Regions from separate parts of the Arthrobacter sp. 1088 genome, predicted to be linked through region 2. Evidence: riboswitches for the same ligand, from Rfam matches in the RefSeq annotation. Region 2 holds a riboswitch; each other region holds the start of a gene.
What was found. Region 2 has a riboswitch for cyclic di-AMP ahead of J2Y41_RS05440 (M23 family metallopeptidase). Riboswitches for the same ligand answer to the same signal wherever they lie in the genome.
Positions count from the first base shown of each region.

Region 1: another riboswitch for cyclic di-AMP. It lies ahead of J2Y41_RS09265 (hypothetical protein); the one in region 2 lies ahead of J2Y41_RS05440 (M23 family metallopeptidase).
Region 3: another riboswitch for cyclic di-AMP. It lies ahead of J2Y41_RS14285 (NlpC/P60 family protein); the one in region 2 lies ahead of J2Y41_RS05440 (M23 family metallopeptidase).

Region 1 covers NZ_JAVDSM010000005.1:124,858-132,562, forward strand. Annotated here, with positions in the region: gene J2Y41_RS09230 (helix-turn-helix domain-containing protein) at 1-158, shown strand, start outside; gene J2Y41_RS09235 (hypothetical protein) at 239-490, shown strand; gene J2Y41_RS09240 (maleylpyruvate isomerase family mycothiol-dependent enzyme) at 546-1,190, shown strand; gene J2Y41_RS09245 (alpha/beta hydrolase) at 1,187-1,993, shown strand; gene J2Y41_RS09250 (DUF6480 family protein) at 2,118-2,405, shown strand; gene J2Y41_RS09255 (ATP-dependent DNA ligase) at 2,504-3,571, opposite strand; gene J2Y41_RS09260 (hypothetical protein) at 3,619-3,852, shown strand; cyclic di-AMP (ydaO/yuaA leader) riboswitch at 3,982-4,133, shown strand; gene J2Y41_RS09265 (hypothetical protein) at 4,136-5,509, shown strand; gene J2Y41_RS09270 (AEC family transporter) at 5,755-6,057, opposite strand; partial or broken gene J2Y41_RS09275 (AEC family transporter) at 6,278-6,667, opposite strand; gene J2Y41_RS09280 (helix-turn-helix domain-containing protein) at 6,811-7,705, opposite strand, start outside.
Region 2 covers NZ_JAVDSM010000003.1:91,813-99,517, forward strand. Annotated here, with positions in the region: gene J2Y41_RS05405 (DNA repair helicase XPB) at 1-53, opposite strand, end outside; gene J2Y41_RS05410 (helicase-associated domain-containing protein) at 64-2,535, opposite strand; gene J2Y41_RS05415 (hypothetical protein) at 2,623-2,838, opposite strand; gene J2Y41_RS05420 (cold-shock protein) at 3,095-3,478, shown strand; gene J2Y41_RS05425 (DUF3027 domain-containing protein) at 3,487-4,125, shown strand; gene serC (phosphoserine transaminase) at 4,209-5,339, opposite strand; gene J2Y41_RS05435 (metal-dependent transcriptional regulator) at 5,644-6,339, shown strand; cyclic di-AMP (ydaO/yuaA leader) riboswitch at 6,529-6,770, shown strand; gene J2Y41_RS05440 (M23 family metallopeptidase) at 6,775-7,605, shown strand.
Region 3 covers NZ_JAVDSM010000008.1:135,601-143,305, reverse strand. Annotated here, with positions in the region: gene J2Y41_RS14305 (cation diffusion facilitator family transporter) at 1-120, shown strand, start outside; gene J2Y41_RS14300 (PEP/pyruvate-binding domain-containing protein) at 117-2,888, opposite strand; gene J2Y41_RS14295 (universal stress protein) at 2,909-3,946, opposite strand; gene J2Y41_RS14290 (FAD-binding protein) at 4,374-5,066, shown strand; gene J2Y41_RS14285 (NlpC/P60 family protein) at 5,249-6,016, opposite strand; cyclic di-AMP (ydaO/yuaA leader) riboswitch at 6,020-6,212, opposite strand; gene J2Y41_RS14280 (copper resistance protein CopC) at 6,362-6,985, opposite strand; gene J2Y41_RS14275 (NCS2 family permease) at 7,099-7,705, shown strand, end outside.

The DNA.
Region 1 (7,705 bases), on a different contig from region 2:
TCCCCGTTGAGTACCGCGGCACGCACCGGCGAATCCGCCAGGCTGCGATCATGGAGTGGCTTGAAACCCAGAAGCGCAAGCAGGCCGAGACCTCCGTGGGAGATAAGGGCGAAGACAACGGCCGCGATGACGCCGGAAATGACGCACGCAGCGACTAAAAGCGTCGGAGTGATAAGGATCAAGCAACGATCCCAGCCAACGGGCCAGCACCTGATTACCCCGGGGTTACGCTTGTTTGGTGGGCAATTTCAAAGGGTGGCATATCGTGGCCGGGGTGGCCGCAATGGCCCTTGCCGCACCCTTGGGATCGGCCATGGGATTGAACTTCGTAGCCACCTTCATGTTTGCGTGCGTCGCGTTCGTGGCGGTCGCCATGTGGACAGAATCCAAGATCGCCCGACGCCGGGACGCGGCTGACGCTGCCGCCGCCCCCGACGCTTCGCGCGCCGCCGGCGACCCCGCCGAATCGGACGACGCCACACGGGATTAGCATGCGGGCGGGTCGAAGAGCCCCAAACCCGAACCAGGGCTGTTTCAATAGCGGTATGGCTTCGACTTCCCGCTCCGTCGCTTGGCCCGCCGTGCACGATGAACGTCGTGCGCTGATCCAGGATCTGGAACCGCTCCCCGAGCCACTCTGGGAGACGCCTTCACTTTGCCCGGGCTGGGACATCCATGACGTACTGGCGCACGTTGTGGACAGCGCAAAGACCACCCGTTTGGGCTTCCTCAAGCGAATGATTGAAGCCCGCTTCGACTTCGACCGCGACAACGCCGTGGGGGTGGAACGCGAGAAGGCCAAGGATCCCGGCGGCACACTGACGGCGCTGCGCGCTGTAGTGTCCCGGACATCGGGACCACCGGCGGGGATTGCCACACGATTGGTGGAAGCGTTCGTCCATGGCGAAGACATCCGGCGCCCCCTTGGCATGACACGCAACTATCCGGCCGGGCAGGTCGCGCTGGCTCTTGCTTACCAGGTCAAGACAACAACAAGGATCGGCGGCGGCAAGGAGATAGCCGCGGGCTGGCGACTGGTTGCCACGGACACCGACTTCCAGCACGGCGACGGCCCGGAGGTTCAAGGACCGGCCATTTCCCTGCTTCTCGCTGTTTCCGGACGGCCAGTGTCTGAGGACGAGCTAACCGGCCCCGGGGCTCCGGTATTCCTGGAACAGGCCCGGCCTTGACGGGGCGCCGAAGCAAGCGGAGCACGCTGCTGTCTGCCGACGTCGAGGCTCGCGGTCTAGGTGGTCGGATTCTCTGGACGGCGGGATCGCCTCCTCCTGGGACGCACGGGAGCGCACAGCCCGCTTACATCCTTATCCACGGCATCGGCGTCTCGCACCGCTACCTTGCGCGCCTTCACGGCGTCCTGGCAGCGGGCGCACCCACCTACTCGCTGGACCTTCCCGGTTTTGCGGGTACTCCCAAGCCCGGGCGGCAACTGTCCGTGGAAGATTACGGCGCGTTCATCGCAGAAGCACTGAAGGCCTGCGGCATCGAGTCGTACATCCTGGTAGGACACTCGATGGGCGTGCAGTTCGCCATTGAAGCGGCCCTCCATGCGCCTGAACGCGCCTTGCATCTTGTCCTCATGGGTCCCGTGGTGGACTCACGCCACAAGAATGTGGGGCGGCAGTCGCTGGCCTTGTTCCTGGATGGCCTTCTCCGCGAAAGCCCATCGTCCAACTGGATCGTTATCACGGACTACCTGCAATGCGGGCCCCGCTGGTACCTCACCGAGTTGCCCGTAATGATGAAGTACCCGACCGAAAAGCAGTTGGCCAAAGTCCGGACTCCCGTGCTGGTCCTTCGAGGGAGCCGCGATCATGTGGCCGGGCCGGAGTGGGCGCTTAAGCTCTCCCGGGCGGTGCCCCAAGGGCGCCTCGTTGAAATCCCCGGAGTTGGACACGTCGCCCAGCACATGCGGCCGAAAGCTGTTGCGGACGCCATCATAAGCTTCGTCGCTGCCACCTCCCGCCAGAGTTAGGCACTGATGCAAGCACCGATGTACGACGGCGGAACCCGGCGTGCGTGCCCCTTGTTGGGTTTGCGATCTGGAGACTAGGCTGGCCGGGCAAGCACAATAGTAAGTTTGCTTAGGAAGGGTGACCATGACCAGCTATGACCCTGAGGACGATCCCCGGACCTTCGGAGTTTCCGGCGACGCCGAGCCAGCCGACACAACAGGCGACACCGCTGGCGTCACTGCCGGCGACACCGACGATGTCCACACGGATCCCGACATGCGCCAGGACCAGGACGACGATCCAGCAGCTTCCGCCAACCCCGATCCCCTGGACGGCAACGTCACGGGACTTGAGCCTGGAGGCGGCGTACCGCCGGGCGAAACCCCACCCGCGGAGGGCAGCATGAGCAGCGACCAAGGACACGAAGAGTAGCTCGTCCCCAAGCCGCTGTCCCGTCGCTGGCCAGCAACGTATGAGCGGTCCAGCAACGTATTAGCGGTCCAGCAACGTATTAGCGGGGGCAACTCCGGTTACGGCAGCCTCAGTATCTCCCCGAGGTCATAGTCAGCCGGCTCCTCCAGCTGCGAATAGGTACAGCTCTCCGGAGTCCGGTCCGGCCGCCATCGACGAAACTGGGTGGTGTGCCGGAACCGGTCGCCTTCCATGTAGTCATAGGCAACCTCGATGACGAGCTCGGGCCGAAGGGGAACAAAGGAGAAGTCCTTGCCGCCGCTCCACCGGCTTTGCGCGCCCGGCATCCGGGAACCAGTAGCGGCGGCATCTCCTTGGTCGGCCCACTGACCCCAAGGATGTTCGCTGAACTCCGTCTGGTATGGCTCAAGTTCAGCCACCAGGCTTTCGCGCTTGGCCATGGGAAATGAAGCCACCACCCCAACGTGCTGCAGCTGGCCGGCGTCGTTATACAGCCCAAGCAGCATCGACCCGACAACCTTTCCCGTTTTATGCCAGCGGAATCCGGCCACCACGCAGTCCGCGGTCCGTTCATGCTTGGTTTTGAACATGACGCGCTTATTCGGTTGATACGTCCCCTCGAGCGGTTTGGAAAGTATGCCGTCAAGCCCGGCGCCCTCGAGCTGCACGAACCACTCCTGTGCTTGATCGAGTTCCGTCACCGCCGGTGTTACGTAAACGGGCGCCTCAGCCTTGGCCAGTGCCTTCTCCAAGGCGGCGCGACGCTCGGAAAACGGCTTGTCCATAAGGTTCTCGTCTCCCAGCGCGAGGATGTCGAATCCGATGAAGGAGGACGGGGTGCTTTCGGCCAGCATCCGCACACGGCTGTCGGCGGGATGGATGCGCTGCTGAAGACCCTCGAAGTCGAGCCTGTTCCCAGTTATCAGGACGATCTCGCCGTCGATCACGCATTTGTCCGGGAGATTCTTCCGAAGGGCTTCCACCAGCTCAGGGAAATACCGTGTCATGGGACGTTCGTTTCGGCTACCCAGGATGATCTCATCGCCATCTTTGAAAACGATGGTCCTGAACCCGTCCCACTTTGGCTCAAAATGGCCCACATCAGGGATCGAAGGAACGGACTTGGCAAGCATGGGCGAAATGGGCGGCATCACTGGGAGGTCCATACGACTATGTTCTACCTGCCGCCCGCGGCGGAAGCTAGTCTTGGGCCATGGATATCTTGGCCGTACTAGTGGCAGTGCTGGCAGCACCTGCCCTCATTGCGGCCCTTTGGTTCTGGGTCTTGCGCCAGAACAGCAAGGGTAAAGTCCGGCGCGGCGCCACGGGTGGGATGCTTGGTGTGGCGGACGAAATTTTTCGACCCGAGACCCATTACGCACACCAAGTCCAAAGGATCCAGCACGAGCTGCCAGCCCCGGCTCCGGCCCCGGAGCCTAAGTCCTAACGGACCTTCGCGCCGGAAGGCGTCCCGCCCGTTACATTAATGTGACTTTACTATGCCGCTCATGTACCTTCGAAGAGCGACCCTCATCTCCGCTGGGCCGCTTCCGGGTTGACGCCGAGCTCTGCCGCAAACCGGAATCCGCCAGACCCGCGGCAGAGACGGGGGACCCAGAGTTCCCGGGCCTGATTTTTTCCTAGGCCCTTGGGGTGAAGCCGCCATGTGCGGCCGGACGGCCTCGTCCGAACCCGACAGCTAACCTCGCAGGCGTTGAGAGGCAACCACCATGTCCCCAACCATGGACCAGCCGCGCCGCGCCCAAATAGCGCGCGAGCGTACCCAGCCAACCGGACGCCGTCGGGCCCAACCCAGCGGATCCTCCACCAGCACGCCGGAAGCAGAAGCAGGTTTAGCAGGCGCGACGCCGGAACCCGCCACTGCTTCTATTCCCGCTTCTGCTTCCAATCCCCAAACGGCGGCACCCACCACGCGCGCGGCCGCTCGGGCGGCAGAGCGTGAACGGGCAGCCCAGGCAGCTATTTCTGCTGAGACAGTCCCCACTGAAACTGCTCCAGCAGAAACAGCACCAGCGGATTCTGCAACAGCGGACTCTGCTCCGGCGGACCCTGCTCCCGTTGAGCCGGCAACTGCTGCGATTCCAGCTGTTCAGGCGCCCGAACCCGTCGCGCCCGAACCCGCAGCGAATCCCGAACCTGCCACCGCTGCCATCCCGACCGTTCAGGCGCCCGAACCCGTCGCGCCCGAACCCGCAGCGAATCCCGAACCTGCCACCGCTGCCATCCCAATCGTTCAGGCTAAGAGCCCCGCACAGCTCGCCGCAGCCGCGACCGCCGCCTCTGGTCTCGCAAGCCGAAAGGCCCTTCGCGCCCAGGAATCGGGGAGCGGTACGGCCCGTAAGGCGGCAACTGCTGGCGAAACCCCGGCTGGCGGCGCCCCTGCCTTCGGAGCTTCATCACTGGGAGCTTCATCACTGGGTGGATCATCCTTCAGCCATGAACCACACGCCGTGCTCACCAAGGCCGCCTCGGTCAAAACAATGGGCCAGCGCATGGCAGTCGTCGCTGGGGCCTTGGGCTTGGTATTGACCGTTGGCACCATGAGCCAGGCCTTCGAGCTTCCCTTCTTCGGGCAGGAAACACCGGCCCAGGAAGCAAGCGACGCAAAGACGGGTAGCGACAGCAGGCAATCAACTTCGGCTACCCCTGCACCAAGCTCGTCCTACGCCAGCGCCTCAGCGTCGTCGGCCACCAGCGAGGCCGGAAAGCCGGCAACCGTAGCAACGCAGTCGTCAGGAGAGGCACCCGACCAGGCGCCGTCGTCGTCCCTTCCGACTCCGCAAGTTTCACTCGCGGATCCTGTTTGGGTACCTTCGGCAGTCCCGCCGGCTGTTGTTCCCGTCCCGGGCGTGACAACTCCTGTTCCAACCCAGCCGGCCCCGAGCCCGGTTCCGTCGGACACGGTCACCACCCCACCTGCCACGACGACGCCGACCCCCACCGGCACTCCGGCACCCACTCCAACACAGGCTCCGGCGCCAAAGCCAAAGCCGACCGGCAGTCCCAGCACCACAACTCCGTCCAGCGATTCACCCCTGGACCTGGACGGCATACTTGACGGCGCCACAGGGATCTTGAAATGAGCACGCGGCTTCCCAGGACCAGCGCGCACGTCGGATGGCATGGCCGGTACTGCAGCAGCAGCCGCACTGCCACCTTCCGCAATCGGATGGGCCGCTGGAGCTGCCAACGGTTGCGCCGGGCCTAAGGAATCACAGCAACCGGAATCAAGACAACAAGACGAGGCGGGCACCCGACCCTGAACTGCTCCACCCGGGTGCCTGCCTCTTTTGTTTCGTGTGTCGCTTTTTCCCGGCCTCGATCGCTTCTATCCAAGCAGCCACGCAACCATAACCAACGCCCCGATGCACAGGACTGTTGTACAGAGGATGACATCCCGGGCCATTGTCATCCCGCGTCCGTAGGGAGAAGCAAAAAGGAAGACGTTCTGTGCGGTTGGCAGTGCGGCCATGATGACGCTGGCCAAGAGGTGCTGACCCTCCAAGCCGAACACGAAGCGCCCCAGCACCCAGACCACCACGGGCATGCCAGCCACCTTCAAGGTGGTGGCAACTACGGTCTCCACGCGGCCGTCGCCCTTTTGGAGAGGCGCCTTGCCAGACAGCGACATGCCAAAAGCCAGCAGAACCATGGGGACGGCCGCGCCGGCCAGCAGGTCTCTGAACGAGCTCCGGAGCCTCCCACCCCGTCAGGGCCATCACCACCCCCAGGCCCGAGGCGATAATCATGGGATTGGAGAAGGGCTGCAACAGCATCCGTTTCCACGCGATTCTCGTGCCGCCTGCCACGCCCAGGACGCTGAGGTAGAAGGGCGCCATGATCAGGAGTTGAACCAGAAGGACTGGAGCGACGTGCTGCGCCGTGCCCACTGCATACAACGAAACAGGAATGCCGATGTTGTTCGCGTTGGCATAACTGCTTGCCATGGCACCAACCGCCGTTTCCGCGACCGGCCGCCGGAAGAACAGGAAGCTCAACAAACAATAGAGAAGGCCTATGACGGTTGCTGACAGAAGGGCAAGAGGGGCGTCGACCCCGAGGGCGGCACGAATGTCGCTTTCACCTACCACCGTGAACAGCAGTGCAGGGTTGGTGATGTAGAAAGCCGTCCGGGTCAGTGCGCTTTGTACATCCGGGGCCAGCACTTTGTAGCGGGCGGCGAAATAACCCACCGCGATGACCGAGGCGACGATGAGGATCCCCGACACAACGCCGCCCACAGTGCTCCTAAGAATTGGTCAGAAACCGTTTTCTCAGCGTAAGCGACGCCTGGAGGACTGTCCAATTCCGGCCGTTCCGCAGCACACGTTCTACAATACTCGGCGGCCCAAAACACTTGGCGGCCTGAAACCCCGGATATTCGCTAGATCCGGGGCCGCGAAGCCCAGCGCTGTGCCTTCAGTGCAGCGTGCAACTCGAGCCTGATCCCGCCGCTCAACGGATCAGCTCCGATGAGTTGGCGGATCCGGCCAAGGCGGTTGTAGATGCTGCTCCTATGCAGATGAAGTTTCGCTGCGACGTCCTGCACTGAGCTGTCGTTGTCATAGAGCAGTTCCAGCACGGGCAGGAGTTCGCCGTTCTTGTCCTGGTCCTCCAACGTCCGGAAATGAACGGAGCCCGTGTCATCCCAACCGCCCGGCGCCTGAAGACGATCGAAGAGTTGATACACGCCCACCGCCCGGCTCTCCACCAATTCCCCCAGAGGCGGATCCACGGCTGCGGCCTGGGCTGCCACTTTCGATTGCCTGTAGGCGCCCGCCAGTTGCCGGATAACCTGGAACGGCTCACTGATGCCCAGGATCACCCGGTCCACTTTGCGGCCAGCCCGCTTTGCAAGCTCCAATTGATAGTGCACCAGAACCTGGGCGTGATCAGCCCGGCCACCGGATTCGCGGAAGAGGACAACGGAATGGGTTTCCGTCCCGGCGCTGAACAGCGCGGCGTTGACACCAATGGTGGACTGCAACGCTGCTGTTCGGTGCGTTAGCGTTGCGGCAATGGGGTCGACGTCGGTTCCGCCGCCATCCGCGTCCAGGATGGTCACCAGTTGCCAAGGACCGCGGCCTTGGATCTCCTTCCAACCGGCCACCGCTGCCACTGCATTCGATTCGCCTGTGCAGGCCGCCAGAAACTCCTGCTCCCGCCTCCTTCTGAACTCCGATTCCGCGGTGTTTGAGTCGAGCAACAAAGCAGCCAACAGGTCCAGTTCGTCACGTACGCCGGGCAGTTCGGCGAGTATCGCCGTCGCGGTTTGCTCC
Region 2 (7,705 bases):
ACTTCCAACAGAATGGTTTTGTCGCTTTGTACGATCAGTGGACCGTCGGTCACTCTTGCATCCTCACTTGCGCAGCTCTCCTGCTGGTTCTACATCGATGATCCGGTGGATGGACAGTACACGCTCAGTTTCCTTGCCGGGATCGAAGACCCGGACGCGGCCACCGGAGACGGAGACAGGGACCACGGTTTCGATGTTCGCATTTCCCAGGCTGTCCACCACGTTCATGGTGACCGCCTGTTTGAGGCGGATGGCCTTCTGCAGCGTTTCCAGGCCGAGCTGTGTGGAGGCTTCGCCTGTCGCATCAGCCGGGACGCCACGGTGCTGCCGCAAGACCGAAAGCTGGGCTTCGACGTCGTCGTCCGGTGGGGCCGTCCGCGGTGCCGTATAGACCGGACGCGCACTGCCCGGCACTGCCGCTGTCCGCTTAAAGCGCACGACGGCGGGTTCCGCGTCCTGGACGGCAGGCGAAAGTCCCAGCTCGCGCAGCACACGTGCAGTCTCCTTGGGGCTGGCAGAGGACGTCAGGACGGTGGGGGCGATCCGAACCAGGCTCAGTGCAGACGTGCGGGCCTCCTGCAACAGGTCAGTGATGGCGGATTCGTCGTCGCTTTGGATGAAGCTGGCACTGGAACCGATCCGCAAACGTCCGTGTCGGGATGCTGTGTCCTGCACCAGGTACTCGAGCGGTTGCGGTACGTCCGTGGCTGAATGCTCCCGGAGGAACGTCAACAGCGATTCCGCATCCTGCCCGGCGTCGAGGGCCCTGCGGATGGTTGCCGTGGAAAAACGGTAGATCGACGCCGGGCCCTGGCCCTCGGCGTCGGCCATGAGCAGCAGCGTTTCGCTGAGTTCGGGCGCGAGATAACCGGGTGCCACGGCTGTGAGGTCCGCCTGCAGGAGGATGTGGTTGACCGCGGCTGGCAGGTGTTCACCGAGGAGGGTCATTGCCTCCTCCGGATGGCCGAGCGCGATGGCAGACCCCAACTGTGTGAAGGCCCCGGAGCCCATCAAGCCCAACAAAGTGGCTTCTTCCAGGATCCCCCTCACCAGGGAGCTGAACCGGCGGGACATGCGGGGCTGCGTCCATTCCGCGCGTTGCAGCACCGCGCGCGCGTCAAGGACAGGCGCTTTGCCATCCGGAGCGGCCGCCTCAGCGGTCAGTTCATTGAGGATCTCCAGGATCCTGCGCCGGACCACTGGAGCGTCGGGCCTTTGAGCCTCGGCGGACAATGCATTGATGGTGCTGCCGGCGGAACCTGGATGGGATGGCGAACCGGACGTCGACCCCGGGAGGGGCTGGCCCACCATCGAAGGTGCCCGCTCGCTGGCCAACCAGGCGTTCACCAGCCAGAGCCACTGTTCCTGTCGCGGCAGGGAAAGCCATTCCAACGACGGCGGCTGGATCCACGTGGAACTGTCAACGTCCAGCCGCAGAAGGCCGGCCAGCGCGCAGAACTCCAGCAGGAGGGCAGTTTCGTGGACGCCGCACCGGATGGATTCTGCGAGTCGCCGCAGCTCACGCACGCCTACGCCGCCGCTCCGGAGGGTTGCCAATGGCTGCTCACGAACCGCGAACAGCACCTCGCTGGTGAGCCGTAGTGTCTCGGCGATGGCGCCCATCGCGGCGTTGCGTCGGAGGGCAGCACTCGTGTGGCCCAGTTCCGGAACCGGAGGGGTCAGGGTGAAGTCGTCAATGATCGCACCACCGCGCAGTGCTATGCCGACACTGTGCGGCAATTCGACGTGGCCGGCGTCCAATGGAACCAACAGGCCGCGGGCCAGCAGCCAGTCAACAGGCCCGACGTCGGGGCTTTCGTGGGTTACGGAGGCCCGCCGTTGAGCTTGGGGGACCGCGCCCATGGCCCAACTGCCGAACTTGTCCAGTAAGCCGACGGTCCTTTCGGGCGCAGTGGCCAGAATTGCGCGCACATTCTCTGCACTTGACGTCCAGCGTTGCAGGGACAAGGCCGCGTCCATTGGCGTGCTGGCGGGGTGGATGTCCAGGCCGCACTGATGGAGCTCGGCTACGAGCTGGACCACGCGTTGGGCGAAAGCCGGCTGCAACCTGACCAGCTCTGTGTAGCTTCGGCCCAGGCCGGCCGGATAGATGCCGATCACGTCCTTCAGGCTTCCAACTGGAAGGTAGAACCGTTGCCGGGAACTCGGTTGTGAGTTTGCTGCCGCAGGAGGATCGGCCCGGTGGATCAGCGCCAACTCCTGAAGCTTTGCGAGAATCGGTTCCAGTGCAGACAGAGTGGAACCGGCAATGACCTTCTTGAGCCCGGCAGCGGAAACACTGTGCCCGGTATCGGCATTCGTGCACAGATGGAGCGTTTCCAAAACCTGCATTTCGGGCTTCGTCAGCCGCTCCAACGCCCGTTGCACGCTGACCCGCGCACTTGCCCGGGCTGCCAAGGCAGCGAAGTCCGGGGCCATGGGAGAAATCAGGTCGGGTCGCGCGGCAAACAAGGCCCGCAGCGAATTGTCGCTGCGCGCTTCCAGTTCCTTGCTGAGCGCGCGAATGAGGGACATCAATCCAACGTTACCGCCACCGGGCCGCTCGTGCGTGGCCAGGGCAAAGCTGCCCCGGTTGATTTGCTATTGACGGTGCTTCATTCGCTACTGCCGGCGCCGTTGACGGATGGCGTCCAACACCAGGACCACTGCAAGCATGAAGGCAACCGGCAGCCCATAGAGGGCGGTGGACGTGATCCACACCGGCGCAACTCCACTGTTAAAGGCAATGGCCATGACAGCGCCCACTGCGGCCAAGGACAGGACGGCGATCATGGCGGCAACGATCATGAGGGGGCGGCGGTAACCCGGGGAAGTCATGCGCCTAACGCTAGCAGCAGGGCCACACGGACCAGGCCCATGGGCAAAGGCGCCGCAAGCGTGAAGCAAAGGCGCCGCACCGCGTGAAGCAAAGGCGCCGCAAAGCGGCGGCAAAGCATGAATAGGTGGTCCGGCAGGATAACCTTGAAGTAACAGACCAACACGGACCGTGCTGTCTCCCTCGATCCCGCAAATCCCTGCGGATGCGGTGGCGGCACGACGTGTCTCCACAGCAAGAACGAAGAAGGTTGATTACGTGCCCACCGGCAAGGTCAAGTGGTATGACAAGGAAAAAGGCTTCGGATTCCTCGCGGCTGAGGACGGCCAGGAGGTATTCCTGCCCAAGACGTCACTGCCCGCAGGCGTAACCGAGCTCAAAGCCGGTACGCGTGTGGAATTTGGCGTGGCAGATGGCCGTCGCGGTGCCCAGGCATTGGGCCTTCGGGTCCTGGACAAGACGCCCTCCATCGCCAAGGCCAAGCGGATGAACGCCAAGGACCTGGCGCCGTTGGTGCAGGACCTCGTGACCGTGCTGGATAACCTGTCCGGAACTTTGTCTTCCGGCAAGTACCCCGAAGGCAACAAGGCCAAGGCCATCGGTATGGCTCTGCGCAAGGTTGCCGACGAGCTGGAAGCCTAGGAACCGCCATGACTTCCGAATCCGCACAGGATACACAGGCCGGAAGGGACGCACAGGCCAGCCCTGTGGCCGTCACTTCTGCCGCCGACGTCCCTGTCACCGGGGGGAATCCTGTCAACGGGCAAGCCCCTGAAAACAGCGACACCCCTGCGCGGAAGCCGGTCGCAGCGAAGCCGCGGGCAGGCATCCCCGTGTGGCGCACTGGCAAGCCGGATGCGTTCCTGGCCGCCGCCGTCGACGTCGCGCGGGAAGCGGTGGAGACTATCGCGAACCCGGGCGAGGTAGGTGCCCACGTAGGCGCAAAGTCCGAGGGCGACCGCGTGGTCACGCACTTGTTCGAGTCCAAGCTTGCCGGATACGGCGGGTGGCAGTGGTATGCCGTGATCACGCGCAATTCCCGGTCGAAGATCGTCACAGTCAGCGAGCTGGGGCTCCTGCCCTCCGAGGATTCCATCCTTGCCCCGGAATGGGTCCCGTGGGCAAAGCGTGTCCGCCCGGAAGACGAGACACCCTTGGTGGAGGAGACGGTGGAGGAAGTGTCCGAGGAAGCCGTGCAGGCCGAGGAAGACGCTGCCGCCGAAGCCGCCGATCCTGACGTGGTGGATAACGACGACGATGACGACGACGTCGCCCGCCTTGGCGATTAACGGCAGCGGCGCCGTCCGGGAAGAACCCTGACGACGCCGTTTCCTGCCCTTGCGCGGAATTCCGCGACAGTTACTTCTTCAGTTTATTTCTTGAGTTCGCCCACGACGTAGTCGATGCTGGCGAGCAGGGCCGAGATGTCGTCCGGTTCGATAGCGACGAACGTGGCAATGCGAAGCTGGTTTCGTCCAAGCTTGCGGTACGGCTCGGTGTCCACGACGCCGTTGGCCCGCAGGATCTTGGCGATTGCCGCGGCGTCGATGGAGTCATCGAAGTCGATCGTGGCGATGACGTTGGAGCGGTCCTCAGCCTTCGCGACGAACGGTGTTGCGTACTCGGACGCCTCGGCCCAGGAGTAAATGCGGCTGGCAGAGTCTGCCGTGCGCTTGCTGGCGAAGTCCAGTCCACCATTGCTGTTGAGCCACTGCACCTGCGCATCCAAAGTCACCAGCGTGGACAGTGAAGGTGTGTTGTACGTCTGGTTCAGTTTGGAGTTGTCGATAGCGGTCTGCAGGTCCAGGAAGTCCGGAATCCAGCGGTCGCTGGCCTTGATCCGGGCCGCGCGCTCCAACGCTGCCGGGGAGAACAGGCCCAGCCACAGGCCGCCATCGGAGGCGAAGTTCTTCTGCGGGGCGAAGTAGTAGACATCCGATTCGGCGACGTCGACGTCCAGCCCGCCGGCGGCTGAAGTGGCGTCCACCAGGACGAGCGAACCGGCGTCGGCGCCTTCGACGCGCTTTACAGGGGCTGCAACACCGGTTGAAGTCTCGTTCTGGGGCCAGGCATAGACGTCAACCCCGGCCTCCGCCTGGGAGACCGGCCGCGTGCCGGGCTCGGACGTGATGATGGAGGATGCATCCAGGAAGGGGGCTTTGTTGGTGGCCGCGGCAAACTTGGAACCGAATTCACCGAAGGAAAGGTGCTGGGCCTTTTTCTCAACGAGCCCAAAAGCTGCTACATCCCAGAAAGCAGTGGAACCGCCGACGCCGAGGACAACCTCGTAGCCCTCGGGTGCACGGAAGAACTGGCTGAGTCCTTCGCGGACCGAACCCACCAGGTTCTTGACCGGCGCCTGACGGTGGGACGTGCCAAGAATGGTGGTCGATGCGGCAGACAGGGCCTGGACCTGTTCCGGGCGGACCTTGGACGGTCCCGCGCCGAAGCGTCCGTCCTTGGGCAGCAGGTCGGCGGGAATAGTGATGCTGTTGTCGCTCACGTGTGGCTCCAATGGGTATCGGTTAGAGAGGGGGAGGTGGGCAGGTGGCATCGGCTGCCCCTTCGACTCCCTCATTCTGCCTGACCGGGCCCACCGTCAGGAATCTGCGGGTGTCATAGTCCGCCACGTGGAATGCCGGACCACCACAGGGATTCCGGCCCAGGGAAAAATTATCCAGAGTAATTCCAAATAAGCTAGGCTTGGATTGACGTTCCGGAGGTGTCGGTTGCACACCGTCCACCTTGGCTGGGACGCGGTACGGTGGAGATTACGCAAGAAATGCGTTCGAGGAGAGCTGAGCTGGATGACGGATCTGATCGATACCACTGAGATGTATCTTCGGACCATTTTGGAGCTTGAAGAAGAGAACATCGTGGCTCTTCGCGCACGCATCGCGGAGCGTCTGCGGCACTCGGGTCCCACGGTTTCCCAGACCATTGGACGCATGGAGCGTGACGGCCTGGTGATTGTGTCCAACGACCGCCACCTGGAGCTGACCGAAGTCGGGCGCAAGCGGGCCACCGAGGTCATGCGGAAGCACCGCCTTGCCGAGAGGCTCCTGGCGGACGTCATTGGCCTGGACTGGGCGTACGTTCATGACGAAGCATGTCGCTGGGAACACGTCATGAGCGAACGGGTGGAACGGCGGCTCTATGAGTTGTTGGAACACCCCACAGAGTCACCATATGGCAACCCCATTCCGGGCTTGGAAGCCCTTGGCGGCCTCGCCAACCAGCCTCTTTCCCGCCTGGACGTGAACCTGCTGCATGCGATGGACGGGTACGCTGCCGATTCGCGTGTAGTGGTCAGCCGGCTTGCTGAACCCATCCAGGTTGAGCCCGAGCTCCTCACCCAGCTCGATGAAGGCGGAATTCGTCCTGGCGCAACCGTCTCCTTGGAACGGGTGGGGGAGTACATCTCCGTCCGCGTTCCGGGCATTGAAGGAGCACTGGAGCTGCCTCCCGAGGTCGCTGCGCACGTCTTCGTCGCCGTCAGCTGACTCTGACTTGCCCTGACCACGGGAGTGTCGGATCTCACTTTGTGGTGGTTGGCGCGCGTATGACCTGCGGCTTTCCGCGACTGATGATATGGAGCACCCGCAACACGGTCGTTTTGGAAAGATAACGAATTTATTACTGCGGGCTTTAATCACCTATAGTTATCTACTAGCGCCGATACCAAAGCGTTACCTGATCTGGAGCCGAGCTCTGCCAGCAGATCAGGTGTGTCATCAACTACTGGCAGAGGCGGGGGAACCACAAGCGGCTGCCTAAAGAAGCAGCCTTGGGGTGAAGTCCGCAGCAGAAGTGCCTACTAACGCAAGTCCTTCCGGGGATACCTGTGTGCCGTTTGCGCTTCGTGCGGACCGGGTCTTTGAACTCTCTGACCCGAATCCGACAGCTAACTTCGCAGGCTTTCCAGAGAGGAACAGAGTTTGACATCGCAGAACGTCAGGGGCCGTCGCCGTGCGTCCGGCCCCACTGCTGAGCTGCGGCCAGCCCGCGCCGCAATGGAGATCCGGCCACGCGACACCCCGCGTCAGGTGCGCCGCCGTAAGAGCCCGTTGCGCCAGGTAGCCGACTTCGCGTCAGCCAGTGGTGTAGGGCAGAAGGCCGGTGTCGCGCTTGCAGCCACCGGACTTGCCCTGACTGTAGGTCTGCCTGCCACAAGCCCCGTCATGGCCACGTCGGAATCGGGCCAGACCGAGGCGGCGCTCTCCGTGCCCGGTGGCAGCCAGCCCGAAGTTTCTGCAGCAGCCTCTGCCAAAATCGATTTCAGTCGTGCCGCAGTGGCCACCGCCGCTGACCCGGACGGCAAGCTCAAGCAGCTGTTGAGCGCCCAGTCAGCGGGGAGCATTCAGCGTGCTTCCTCACTTGGCACCTTGGGAAGTCCTCTGGACAAGCTGGTCACGGCATCGCCGTTTGGCTACCGCGTCAGCCCCCTTACCGGCGGCACCGGTGACTTCCACCGTGGCCAGGACTTCGTGGCCCAGTGCGGAACCGCCGTCCACGCCGCCGCTGCAGGCAAGGTCACGTTCGCCGGGTGGCATGAGTACGGCGGAGGCAATCGCGTTGTGATTGATCACGGCAACGGCCTTGAGACCACGTACAACCACCTGTCGTCCTTCAACGTCAAGGTGGGGCAGACTGTCAGCCGCGGCGATACCGTCGCGCTGAGTGGCACCACAGGAGCATCTACCGGCTGCCACCTCCACTTCGAGGTCCAGGTAAACGGCGAAGTCGTAGATCCCATGGGCTGGCTCTGAGCAATTTGATGGTTGTCTCTCGCATCCATGACACGCCCCGTGACCTGAATGTGACATTCACGAACATCTGTTGTACCGTCTAAAGCGCATCGGCTTTTTA
Region 3 (7,705 bases), on a different contig from region 2:
GCAGACAGCATCCTGGACCAGCTTGGATCCTGCTTGGGGCGCCATTTCGACACCGAGCACTGTACCTTCCAGCTGGAACCTGTCAGCCACTCCGAGCACGAGTCACACCAGCACGCCTAGCCGGGCGCGTCACTTGGCGTCGCAGTTACCGTTCCTGCTGCTCCATCCACCGTGATGATCTGGCCTGAGCTGATCCGCAGGGTCGCGTCGGGCACGCCCACCACCGCAGGTATGCCGTACTCGCGGGCCACCACGGCGCCGTGGGAGTTGGGACCGCCCATTTCCATAACTAGGCCGCCGGCGGTGAGGAACAAGGGTGTCCAGCCGGGGTCGGTGGAGGGCGCCACGAGGATTTCCCCAGGTTCCAGATGAGCGCCAACGGGGTCCAGGATGACCCGCGCCGGGGCTGTGATGACGCCCGCCGACGCCGGACTGCCGGAGAGCGCTCCGGGAGAAGCCGGGGTTCTGCCAGCTGCGGCAGTGGCTTCAGGTTCTGTCCCGTCTGAGAGCAGTACCCGTGGAATATGCCGACGCCTCAGTTCCTGTGCGTATTCTGCGCGGCGATCTGCCACGAGTTGATGGAGCTTGTTGCCAGCCAGGGCAGTCTCTACTTCGTTGAGGTCCAGGAAGAAGATATCCTCCGCGCTTTCAATCCGCCCTGCCTCCGCCAGTTCTGCTCCGACCAGCGAGAGTTGTTCCCTTGCCGAAGCCAAGCCGAGGACGAGGTTGTATTTGGGCAGCTCCCTCATCCCGGCAAACCTGCGCGTACGGTCCAACGCCGCACGGACCAGCTTGGCATGGAGCGGACTCTTGGCCCTTGCCCGCGCAACCAATCTGGCAACCTGTTCATCTGCCTCCCGGGCAGCTTTCCCGAACTGCTGGTCGGGTGCGTCCGCCGTGTGCTCGAGCCGCAGATAGTTGACCACGACGCCGAGTATGTGGGTTGGGTCGTCCGACCATCGGGGCATGCCGAGGTCGATCTCAGCCACAGCCCTGTGCCCGTAGGTGCGGAGGAAAGCTTCAAGCCCGGATTGCGCAACTGCTGGTAGTGCTCTGTCCTTGTACTGCTGAACGAGTTCGTCGAGTGTGGGGTAACTCAGGAAGGCCAAGGCCTCCGGATCTTCCCTGATCTCCTTGGCAAGCTGCCACAGCGCAAGGTCCATCTCGGTGGTGACATTGTTGGGTAGCCCGCGGATGACTGTTTGGAGCTGGTCCCAGGAGGCTTGCCCGCCCAACACCTTCCGGACGAGTCCAAGCATCGCAAAGCCCAGAACGGGAAGGGGCAGCACTTGGGGAACCGTTGCGAATACTTCCTCCCCCAGGATTCGCTGCACGTGGGCAATTCGCTGGTGGGCGGTGACGCCCTCCGGCACCCGGAGGGCCTGATGGAGCTCTGCCTCAAGCTGCTCTTGGCGCTTCATTGCGGCGTCGGGACGGAAAAGAGCCCGGACTACCGACTCAGGGACACGGTATTTAGCAGCAACAGGCGCAACGTGCCTGATGAGTCTTATCGGAGTTTTGATGGTGACGGCGAACCGCGGGTCATCGAAGAGGCCGCGAATCACCGCCGCGGAACGGGCCTCCATGATGTCAAAGATGCGCGGCACAATGGCCCGGCCCACCTTGCTGCGCAGCACGGATGTGAAGTCGAAGAAGATCCTCTGCCCGGCCTCATAGTAGGGCGATGGTCCCGAGCGTGGATCGGGGACATCGAAAGCCGCCCTGCGGGCAACGCTGGAAGCTATCAGGCGGATACCCGCCAGGCCCATGGGCGTCAGAGGCCTGGTGAGTCCTTGGGCGAGGCTGAAGTTCAGGAACGCGTGCTCACCGGGAGTCGCCGGCACCCGCGAGGTCAGCGGATAGAGGGTAGTAATGGGCCTTGCCTGCGTGAGCCAGAGTTTCCCGGACGAATCGATCGCCCATTCTGTATCCTGCGGGGCTCCATAGTGGGCCTCGACGCGCCTTCCCAACTCGGCCAGCGCGTGGATCTGGTCATCGCTGAGGCACGGCTGCACGGCGTGATTCTTGGTTGCCGCGGCCTGACCGGCCCGCTCAATTCGTTCGGTGCCACCGCCGGCAAGCGATCTGATCTCTACCTGCCGGTCACCCAGCGACCGCTTCAGGATGGAGTTGGTCTGCATATCAACTACGTACTGATCGGGATTAACGGCGCCTGACACTACGGCTTCTCCCAGACCAGGGCTGGCATCGATCACAGCTTCACGGCGCCGACCCGTCACCGGGTTGGCCGTGAACATCACACCGGCCGTCGCGGAATCCACCATCTCCTGGACAACGACGGCCAGCGTCACCGTGGCATGGTCAATACCGTTGGTTGTCCGGTAGCTCACTGCCCGGTCCGTCCAGAGCGATGCCCAACAGCGGCTTACGGCGTCCAGAACTGCGTCTGCTCCCACTACGTTCAGGAAAGTGTCCTGCTGCCCGGCGAAACTCGCGAAGGGCAAGTCCTCGGCCGTGGCTGAGGACCTCACTGCGACGGGGGCTGCGTCTCCCAACCTCCGATACGCCGTCCGTACCGACTCAGCGACGTCGGTGGGAACTCCGGCGTCGAGCACCAAGGATCTTGCCCGGGCGGCTAGCCTATTCAGTTCGTCAAGGTCAGAAGCTCCGGCGTCCTGTAGAAGTGCAAAGATCTCCTCCATTCCAATCGCTGAAAGGGCGTACCGGTAGGCGGACGTTGTAAGGCAAAAGCCCGGCGGCACTGGAAGGCGGGCGGCATTCAGCTCGCCGAGATTGGCGGCCTTGCCGCCTACCTCGGGGAGCATGTCCGCCCGGATGTCCGCAATATCCCGAATGAAGACTTGCCCGTTTACATCCGGGCCCGCGCTGTCTTCCTGCCTATGCTTCCCGGGCTGCTGGTTATCCATGGACGGTTCGCGCCATGGCCCTAAGCCGCGCCGAGCATGGGTCCGAATTTGGGCCGGTCTGCCAGCCGCGGATCCTCGCGGTCCGGAACAACGAGGACCGGCCCCTTGGCGTGATGAAGCACGCCATCAGATGTGGAACCAAGGAGCATGCCCGCGAAACCACCCCGGCCCCGCGTACCCAGGACAACCAGCTCCACGCCCCGGCTAGCCTCGACCAACACGTCCACTGGTGAGCCGTCCCTAAGGTCCGTTTCCACGGGCAGCTGCGGGAAGTGGCTGCGGAGCCAGGCGACGCCTGCATCCAATTGGACCTTAATATCCGCGAACAGGGCATCGCGATCCAACGGTGCCGGCACCCAGGCCAAGGAGCCGCTGTACTGCGGGACTGCGCAGATGACGCGGAGTTTGGCCCCCATCCGCTGGGCTTGTTCGGCTGCCTCGAGAACGGCGACGCGGGCCTGCTCCGAACCGTCCACACCCACGGCGACGACGTTTTCCACCGTTCGCGGCCCGGCCTTGGCGTGCTCAGCCTTGATGTGCTTGTCCTCGGTGTTCTCGCCCAAACGATCGGCGCAATACAGCGGGACCGTTACGGTGGGGCATTTTGCGTGGGCCGGCAAGGCGCTGCTGACCGAGCCCAGGAGACGCCCGACAAAGCCACCACGGCCACGGCTGCCGAACACCAGGAGTGCAGCGTTCGCAGAGAGGTCAAGGAGGACTCCCGCGGCATCCCCATTCTCCACTGACGCATCGACGTCAATGTTGTAGCTTGAGACCTTATCCATGGCTTGCTTGACGATTGCTTCCGCGCCCTCGCGGATCACGGAATCGTCCACGGTGGCGTATCCGCCGTCGAGGCCGGACGCTGCGAAGATGGGCACCGAATAAGCCGTGACTATATGCAGGGGAAGTTGGCGCCGTTCCGCCTCACGCGCAGCCCATACAAGGGCGCATTGACCATGCTCGGAACCGTCCACTCCGACGACGATTCCACCAGGCGCCACAGCCTGGTCCCCGCCGTCCCGTGGTTCTTCAATGTGTCTGCCGTGCTGGTCCATGGGGCCCGCCTCTCCACCTACTGCTTGATGTTCCGGCCATTCTGCCAGAGGTTCTCCCTACCGGTGATCCCTTGCTGGCGCGCAACCAATAGCCGGGGCCGAAGAAACCCTCGGGGTTCTCCTTCCAATGCCCACTATTCTCGGTTGGCAATGCCGAATCAAGGCGACTTTGGGCTATGTGGATAACGGTCCGGGCTCGGTTTCCGGCACGCTCACCACGCGCCGGGTTGCGCTGCGGATGAACATCCAAAACACGCTGTCGCCGAGGCTATCCATGGCAGAAAAAGTTCGGTAGTGTTCGAGTCACCGAATGGCCGGCAAAGGTGTCCCAGGACACAACCCGGCCATTTATTTGCGGCCGCTTGGGGAACTCGGACGCGATCCAGCGCGCTGCCGAAGGCACACACGTCAAGGAGGAACCCAAGCAGTGTCACTCACTCCTGATTCCGTCACGGAACGGACTACCACCGTGGTGATCGGCACCGGCCTCTCCGGCCTGGCTGTTGCCAGCGAGCTCAGCCGCTACGGCGTCGGTTCCATCGTGCTGGATGGCTTTGGTTCTTTATCGACCACCGGACCAGCGGTCCACACGGGAATGCTCCAGCGCTGCGACGCAGCAGACCCCGCGGCAATGCAGGAGCGCAACGAGATCCTGCGCCATTTGCGCAACTACGCCGCCAGCCATCACTTGGATGTCCGCACCACCACACGCGCTGTCCGGCTGGACTTCCTGGGTGGCGACTCGTCGTTGCAGCTTGGATACGGACCCGTCGCAAGCCTGACCACGGGCAGCCTGAGGGCTGGGATGAGCGTCTATGGCCCCCTCGAATCCACCCCACGTCAATGGGCCGTGCATACAGCCAGCGGGGTTCTCCTGGCAGACCACATCGTGGTGACGCGCTGCGCCCAGAGCCAGCTGCGCCGAATGCTTGCCGATCTGGGAATCGCCATAGGCCAGAACTTCGTGGCAGCCATGCGTGCAGTCGGGATGCACTTGGTGGGCGTTGGGGAACTTATTACACCCACGCCCAAGGAAGTACTACGGCAAGCCAAGGCAGTGGGGCAAGCGATCTCATCCAAGGTGGCCCTCCCCGCCGGGCCGGGCATCGCCCTCGCCTAGAACCTGGCCTGGAGCCTTTACCTGGAACCCTGCGCGTAGAAACCTGGCGGAGAACCCTGGCCTTGAAACGATCGAGCCAACCAAAGCATGTTCCTAAAAAGAACAAAAATTAACCCAAAAGGCCGGCGCCTCCGAAGACATTTGTCCTCGAAAGCACCGGCCTTTGAGTTGGAGCGTGAAGCTTAGGCGCCAGCGCGTACGTACGTGATGGGGCCGGTTGCGGTGAGCCAGCTGATCGGGTGGATGCCCGTCTGGTTGCCGTTGATGCCACCGCTGATGGCCTGGCCGTTGCCGATGTAGATGGCTACGTGGCCGGACTGGACGATCATGTCACCGGGCTGGGGGTCGCTGACAACCTTGCCGTAGTTCAGGAACTGCATGGGTGCGAGGTCGCCAACCGGGATGCCGGCAGAGCCGAGGGCCCGTTCCACCATCGCGGTGCAATCCTGCATGATGCCGATCTGGGCGTAAGCCGAGGCGACCATGGCAGCGTTGATGCCACCAACAGCCGGAGCTGCAGCAGGCGCGGATGCCACTGGGGCGGTAGCCGTAGTAGTTGCAGCGGCCTGGACGGTAGCCGCTGCGGGCGCCTTCTTGGCCGCCGGAGCCGGAGCAACAGGAGCCGGCTTTTCAATGACGGGAGCCGCTACGGAAGCAACCGCGGGGCGCTCGAAGTTGATGGTGGCCGTCGATGCGGCCGTAACAACCTTGGTGGGACCCTCGGTAACGGTCTCGGCGACAGTAGCGGGGCTGGAGTCGCGCTGAACAGGGGTCTCTGCTGCGTGGGCAGCGATGGAGCCCGTGAGGACCAGGCCTGAAGCTGCTGCGATGACAGCGGCTTGGCGACCTGCGCCGGATGCGTTGCTGGCAACAGCCTTGGAGATGGAGATGAACGGATTAGGACGTACGCTGTCCGCCTTACGACGGCCGCGAAGAATGCGTGAAGACATGAAAGAGCCTCTCCCGATGCCTGCGAGGTTAGCTGTCGGATTCGGATGGGAGTCACCCGGCCACTATCCCCCGCTGTGCAGCGGAAGCTTCGTGACTTCACCCCAAGGCGCGCTCTGAAAGCGGGCCAAAATGGGTTCCCCGTCTCTGCCGTAGGTTTGTCTGCGAACGGATTCCGGACTGCGGCAGAGCTAGGCAATCAGACCGGAATGCCTGTTACGTGGAACAGGCACAGGTACAACCGTACGGGAAGATCACCCCAAAGTCACATTTACGTAACGAGCAGTTCGTTTTTGGCGTGTCGCAGTAACCGTTTCGAGATCTTCGCAAGTATGTAGAAAACCCCGCTATTCCGGGGAATTTTCGCCATCCGGGTCGTTGGGGGCCGCTAGCTTCTTCCGGGCTGTAACAGCGAGGAAGATCACCAGACCGATCGCCACCACAGCGAGGCCAACGATGCTCCAGGGGAAGGGCTGGGAAGCTGCCGGAGCCGGCTCAGTATTTTCCGTACCGGGGGCCGCTGTGCCCGCCGTCGGAACAGCCGCCGGAGCCGGGGAGGAGGCACCTGCCGAGCCGCTCGCCGTCGTCGTGCTTGTCCCGGAAACTGTGAACTTGAAGGTTCCCTCGATCGGGTGGGAGTCTGAACTGACCACACGCCACACCACGGTGTATTCGCCGGCTGGAGCGCCCTGACGCAGCTTCTGGACAGCCCTGTTGTCGATGATTTCCACTGCGCCATCTGCCCAGTTTTCGCCCCCGGCGGTGACGGTCACGCCGGAACCGATGGCCAGTGGCTGGTTGTTGAACGTGATGGATACCGACGCCGGCACTTCAGCCACCCTGGCACCGTTGGCCGGGGTTGTTGATTCGGCGACGTCGTGCGCGGAGGCCGGAGCAGCTCCAAGCAGCAACGCGGAAGCGAAAGCAAGAGCGGCTACGACGGCGGCCAGAAGCGGGCGGATGGTACGCATGGGGCGGTTTCTCCTAGTGTTGGCTTCCTTACAGACTAGGCGAATCGTTCCAGCACCCCACATTGGCGGGCATAGGATTTGAGAGCAAACTCCCCCGATCACCGGAGACCTTCATGCTTAAACAAGGTTCTGCAATCGACCGCTACTTCAAGATCTCCGAGCGCGGGTCCACATACTCGCGCGAAATCCGCGGCGGCTTCGCGACCTTCTTCGCCATGAGCTACATCGTGGTGCTGAACCCGCTGATCCTCTCCGGGGCAGACTCGAGCGGAGCATCGCTCGGCTTCACGGCCGTAGCGGCAACCACTGCTTTCGTTGCGGGCATCCTCACGATCCTCATGGGCGCTTGGGCCAAGCACCCCTTCGCCGTGGCAACGGGCCTGGGAGTGAACGCATTCGTCGCCGTAACGGTTGCCTCCCACCCTGAACTGACCTGGCCGGACATGATGGGGCTGGTGGTGCTTTCGGGTGTCACCATGCTCATCCTGGTACTCACCGGATTCCGCACGGCCGTTTTCAGGGCCGTCCCGGAAGCGCTCAAGACGGCAATCGTGGTGGGCATTGGCCTGTTCATCGCCTTGATCGGGCTGGTCAACGCTGGTTTTGTCCGACGCATTCCGGATGCCGCCGGCACCACGGTCCCGCTGGGCCTTGGCGTGGATGGCAAGCTGATGGGCTGGCCGACGTTGGTGTTCGCTGTCGGCCTGGTCCTGACCATTG